Regions from separate parts of the Paenibacillus sp. JT31N7 genome, predicted to be linked through region 1. Evidence: predicted binding sites of a transcription regulator. Region 1 holds the regulator's gene; the other holds the start of a gene.
What was found. The regulator Rex, encoded in region 1, represses fermentation and respiration genes when NADH is low (regulators of the CRP and FNR family bind a similar motif). The targets are predictions, from matches to a motif close to TTGTGAAATATTTCACAA.
Positions count from the first base shown of each region.

Region 2: AC58P5_RS14700 (cytochrome c oxidase subunit 2A) is a predicted target of Rex. The motif match lies at 1,067-1,084, and genes of this name have one in related genera.

Region 1 covers NZ_JCAUAT010000003.1:261,278-264,407, forward strand. The annotation lists gene dinG (ATP-dependent DNA helicase DinG) at 1-1,673, shown strand, start outside; gene AC58P5_RS15800 (redox-sensing transcriptional repressor Rex) at 1,660-2,283, shown strand; gene AC58P5_RS15805 (inorganic phosphate transporter) at 2,380-3,130, opposite strand, start outside.
Region 2 covers NZ_JCAUAT010000003.1:53,855-56,984, forward strand. The annotation lists gene AC58P5_RS14695 (sulfatase-like hydrolase/transferase) at 1-940, opposite strand, end outside; gene AC58P5_RS14700 (cytochrome c oxidase subunit 2A) at 1,151-1,324, shown strand; gene AC58P5_RS14705 (cytochrome c oxidase subunit II) at 1,378-1,848, shown strand; gene AC58P5_RS14710 (b(o/a)3-type cytochrome-c oxidase subunit 1) at 1,878-3,130, shown strand, end outside.

The DNA.
Region 1 (3,130 bases):
CCGCTTTCTGGCATACCGTGTCCAGCGATGCGGAATCGTGTCAGAACCGGCACTGCCCGTGGTTCAAAAAATGCTTTTATCACCGTGCGCGCCATGACGCCAACAATTCGGACGTTGTCATTACGAACCACTCGCTGCTGTTTACCGATATGAAGGCCGAGAACCGGGTGCTGCCGGCTTATAAGCATCTCGTCCTGGACGAGGCTCACCATTTCGAAGAAGTGGCAAGCAAGCATCTGGGCAAAGAGCTTCATTACCTGGGACTGACGAACCAGCTTCTCTGGCTGTTCAAGGACAGCCGGAACGGGCAGCTGCCGGCGCTCCGCACGAAGCTTCAACGGTATGACGACGATTACCGGGCGGCTACCTGGATGAACGGAATCGACAACCTTTTCCCGAAAACACTCCTGATTAAGGAAGCTTGGGATTTACTCTGTGAAAAGTTTTACGAGCTGCTCCAGACGAATTCCGAGCCCGGTCAAATCGATCCCGGTTCCCTGGTGATGCGTCTGAAAAAAGACTCGCTTCCTCCGAATTGGAGCGATTTCACGGATCTCGAGGAGATTTTGGAACAGCATATTCAAGATGTGTATAAATCCGTGGATTCGCTCGCGCAGGATTTGAAAGAAGTCCAGGAAGAATACGACGTCCAGAGCTTCGTAACCGACCTCGGCGGCGTGGCTAAGGAATTACAGGCAGCGAAGGAGACGCTCCGCTTCTTTATGAAGATGGCGGACGATAATTTCGTTTATTGGGTAGAAGCGGGGACGTACAACAAAAGCCGTTCGATCAACCTGATCTCCGTGCCGATGGACGTAAGTCCGCTTATCCGCGAACATTTCTTTGATAACAAGGAGAGTGTTATTCTTACTTCGGCCACGCTGTCGGTCAATAAATCGTTCCAGTATTCGGCGGATCAGCTGGGGCTGAAACTGCCGACCGAAGAAGAGGAGAATCCGAAGCTGAAAACCGTTCAGCTTCCGTCCCCGTTCCAGTACCGGCAGCAGGCTCTTGTCTGCATACCGCGGGACTTTCCGATGATCCGGGGCCGCAGCGGCGAAGAGGAATTTCTCAAAGCGCTGACGGAGTCCCTTTCCGAAGTGGCCGTGGCCACACGAGGGAGGATGCTCGTGCTGTTCACTTCGAATCGGATGCTGAAGCAGGCCCACGCGGTTCTGAAAGAAAATCTTCGCCCCCACGGCATTCATGTGCTCGGTCAAGGGGTGGACACCGGCAACCGCAGCAAGCTGACCCGGCTCTTCCAAGAGCATAAAGCGTGCGTTCTGCTCGGCACGAGCTCGTTCTGGGAAGGGGTGGACATTCCGGGAGAAGCCTTGACTTGTCTGGCTATCGTACGGCTGCCTTTCCAGCCGCCGAACCATCCGCTGGTTGAAGCGAAGAGCGAAAACCTGAAAAAACGGAATCAGAACCCGTTCATGAAACTGTCGGTACCTCAAGCCGTCATCCGATTCAAGCAGGGCTTCGGCCGGCTCGTACGCAGGGCTTCGGACAAAGGCATTGTGCTGATCTACGATACGCGTGTCATTGAGACGCAGTACGGCAAGCACTTTCTCTACTCCCTGCCGGGACCGAAGATTGAACATATGCCGGTAGAGCGCATCGTACCGAGAATTCAGGAATGGATGGGAGAGAACTCGCTTGAAGTCACCTAAAATATCAGAGGCTGTCGTAAAACGGCTGCCGATCTATCTTCGTTTTCTTAATGAGCTTTCGAAAAAAAACGTCTTAACGGTTTCGTCCCAGGATCTGGGACAGAAGCTGAATCTTAACCCGGCACAGATCCGCAAAGATTTGGCTTACTTCGGCGAATTCGGAAAGAAGGGGATCGGTTACGATGTGACCTATCTTATCGAGAAGATCCGTCAGATTCTGAAGCTCGACCGCCAAATACCGGTTGCCCTCGTGGGAGCCGGTAATCTGGGCCGGGCGCTGTGCAACTATAACATCTATTTGCGGGAACAGATGAAAATAACGGCGATTTTCGATTCGTCGCCGGACAAGATCGGCCAGGTCATCAATAACATGAGCGTTCAGCCCATGGAGCATCTGGCCGATGTTATCCGGGATTCCCGCATTCGAATCGGCATCATCACCGTTCCGGCTCCGGAAGCGCAAAATGTCGCCAACCAATTCGTGAAGTCGGGCATCGAAGCGATTCTGAACTTCGCTCCGTCCATTCTGAAAGTTCCCGAAGAAATCCGTGTGCATCATGCGGACTTTACGGCAGATCTCCAGAGCCTGGCCTATTATCTTCCTGAATAAACAATGGAGGGTTTGGCCTTGAAAACCAGAAAAACCGCTATAAGGACCCGTTTTAGGGCCGTATGGCGGTTTTTTTATGGAACTCACTGTTCATTTTTATACGAAGAACTTAAACAACACGGTGTACAGCACATAAGACAGGATGATGCTGATCGGAATCGTAATGATCCAAGTGATGATCATGCGCGTTACGGTACCCCATTTCACCTCATGAAACCGGAGTACGGAACCCGAACCGATGATCGCGGAGGAAATCACGTGAGTGGTCGAAAGCGGCATCCCCATATGCGTGGAAGTCTGAATCACGATGGAGGACGTCAAATCCGAAGCGAAACCGTTGATCGGCTCGATTTTGATCAAGTTTTTGGAGATGGTCTTGATGATCTTCCATCCTCCGATCGAAGTACCGAGGCCCATTGCGGTCGCAGCCGCGATTTTCACCCACAACGGCACGTCCATGGTTGTCTGGGCTCCGGCAGCGACGAGTCCGAATACGATAATACCCATCGCTTTCTGAGCGTCATTTCCCCCGTGGGAGAAGGACAGCAGCCAGGCGGACAGGATCTGGAAGAACTTAAATACGCGGTTTAGCTTCGAACGGGATTTGTTGCCCGTCAGGATGACCAGGTATTTGATGATGGTCATGATGATGTACCCGGCCACAAATGCGACAATCGGCGACAGCACCAGAATCAGCACGATCTTGCCGAGACCGCTCCATTTGACGAAGTCGGCTCCCGCTCCGGCCAGCACGGCTCCGACAATGGATCCGATCAGGGTGTGGGAGGAAGAGGAAGGAATGGCATAATACCAGGTAGCCAGGTTCCAGATAATGGCGGACAGCAGA
Region 2 (3,130 bases), 210 kb from region 1:
TATAGGCAATGGCGCCTTCCGGCAGGAACCGGATCGAATTGCCCGAGAGCACCTCGAATTCGACATTGGCGGTTCCGCCGCCGAACTGGGGCGACAGCATATAACCGCTCGAATAGTTCTGCTGAAGATGGTGGATGAACGGGACCGGATCTTCGCTGAACGTTACGTTCTTCATCCGGGTAGGGTCCCAGAAAGCTTCGCCGAGAATGACGATAATGTTAGGTTTTACATTCGGATCTATGTTTGTACGGCGTTCGACCCGTTTCACGAAGGTGTCCATATTCGCCTGGCTGTAGCCCTGGGGAGCATCGATAATGATCTGCTCGATATTCATGACGCTGGATAGCATAAACCCGTTGACATGATAGTTATCGGCCTGGTTCCAGGGAATGGTGGAAATATGAAGGGCGGATTTGATCGGCAGCGGCTTGTCGAAATAGACGACGCATGCGAGCGCCACGCCAAGGACGCCGAGAACGATGTTCTCTTTCCAGCGGAAGCGGGAGTGGGTCCAGGGAACGAAATAGAGTAGGGCGACGCTGGCCACAAGGAAGACGATTATGCCGATTACGATCGTTTTATCGAACAAACCGTTCAAGTATTGGACGATATCGGTTGTCTCGCTGCTGAGAAACAAATCCCAGGGCAGAAGAGGCACGCCGAGAATTTTGAATTTAATTCCGCTAATTAGACCGCAGATCAGCATGAAAGCGGCTACGATCCAGAACGCGATGCGGCTACGGCCGGTCAAAGCGGTAAAAACAAGGAACAGGCAGAAGGTCAGCAAATAGTTCAGCGCCATTTCCCCCGGACTGTGCTTGACCCAGGATAGGGCGGCCGTTACTCCTCCCCGATTTAAAAACTCAATGAAGACAACGAGCAGCAGGGGCCAAACGAATAAGTGCAGCCGACGCGCTATAAAATGAATACCTTTCTGCATCACAGATCTCCTGTTCATTCAATTTACAAACATTTTACATATGATTTGCTATGCCATTATACCATGTAGAACCAGGCCTCGATACCTAAAACCTTGTAACAAAATCGTTACAATTTGATAAAGATTTTGTGATTTCTATCACATGTGGCTGCTCATGCCGAAGGTAAGATGAAACCATGAAAAGCTTCATTGACAAAGGGGGATGCCGCTATGACAAAGCTGGCGCCAGCCAAGGAAAAGCAGGACATTAAGCCCGCTCCGCAAAGCGGGGCGAACGAGAAGGAGCCGGAGCTGAAAGGCGCTTTCGCATCGGTTATGATTCTGGGCGCGTTTATTCTGATTACCTGGTTCGGCGTATTTGCTCTGTACCTTATAAGAAGATAACGGGGCAAATGCGCAAAAAGTTCCGCGAATCGGAAAAAAAGAGGGGATATTACATGCATATTCATCGTTTGGAGAAAATCTGGATCGTTTTCGGCATCTCCATGCTGATCGTTTTTCTGTCCGTGATCGGCGTATCCGCGTTTGCGATGGGAATGAACCCGCCGACCGGCCATGCGCACACGATTGATCCGGCGAAGGTCGATTTGACGCCGCCTTTCGATCATCCGGGCCTCAAGAAAGTCGGGGAGAACGAATACGAAGCCGTGATGACCGCCTTCGCCTTCGGCTACAAGCCCGACAAGATGGAAATTCCCGCGGGAGCGACCGTGCATTTTATGATCACAAGCAAGGACGTAGTCCACGGGTTCGAAATCCCGGGCACAAATGTAAACATGATGGTGCTTCCGGGTGAAGTGAACCATCTTACGTATAAGTTCGACAAGCCGGGTTCTTACCTCGTGCTCTGCAACGAATACTGCGGCGGAGCCCACGAATGGATGAAAACGACGATAGTCGTTAACTAAACCCACCGGCAGAAAGGAAGTCGTTATGTATGAACGGAACCGAAACGCAACCGGCTCGGCAAGCCGCCGTTTCCTTTAGTCCGAAAGACAGCAAGCTCGTTCTCGCTCACATTCTATTCGCTTTCGGTGCTCTTCTTCTCGGAGGTATCGCCGGAGTGCTGCAGGGGCTGGTCCGCGGAGGCATGGTCAAGCTGCCCGCCGGTATCGGCTATTATCAGCTGCTGACGGCACACGGCGTACTCATGGCGCTCATTTTTACGACCTTTTTCATTATCGGATTCTTGTATTCCGGTATTTCCAAAACGCTCGGAGGCGAGCTGCTGCCGCTGCCGCGGCGTCTCGCCTGGCTCGGATTCGGCCTGATGGCGGGCGGAACGGCGCTGGGGACGGTTTTTATCCTGCTCAATAAAGCGTCCGTGCTGTACACGTTCTATGCTCCCCTTAAAGCGTCGCCTTATTTCTATATCGCTTTGACGATGGTTGTCGTCGGCAGCTGGATGAGCGGCTTCGGTATCTTCATCAATTACCGCTACTGGAAGCGGACTCATAAAGGGCAGCTTTCGCCGCTGTTTTCCTTCATGGCGGTCATTACGATGCTGCTCTGGCAGGTCGCGACCATCGGGGTGGCGGCGGAGATTCTGCTTCAGCTGATTCCTTGGTCGTTCGGCTGGGTCGACACCGTAAACGTCCTGCTGAGCCGTACCTTATTCTGGTATTTCGGTCATCCGCTCGTTTATTTCTGGCTTCTGCCCGCCTATATTTGCTGGTATACGATTATTCCGAAAGTCATCGGCGGTAAAATATTCAGCGATGCGCTGGCCCGGCTTTCGTTTATCCTGTTCCTGCTGTTCTCGATTCCGGTCGGATTCCACCATCAACTGACGGAACCCGGAATCAGCTCGTTCTGGAAGTTTCTCCAGGTTATATTGACTTTCATGGTCATCGTGCCTTCGTTGATGACGGCGTTCTCGCTGTTCGCTACCTTTGAAACGACGGGCAGGGAAAAAGGGGCCAAGGGCCTGTTCGGCTGGTTCAAGTTCCTCCCCTGGAAAGACGTCCGCTTCTTCGCTCCGTTTATGGGCATGCTGGTCTTCATCCCGGCGGGAGCGGGCGGGATCATTAACGCCAGCAACCAGATGAACCAGGTCGTACACAATACCCTCTGGGTTACGGGGCACTTTCACCTGACCGTCGCGACTAGCGTGGCCCTTACTTTCTTCGGCATTACGTACTGGCTGATCCCGGCGATCACGGGCCGGCAGCTGACGCAAAGGCTGCACAA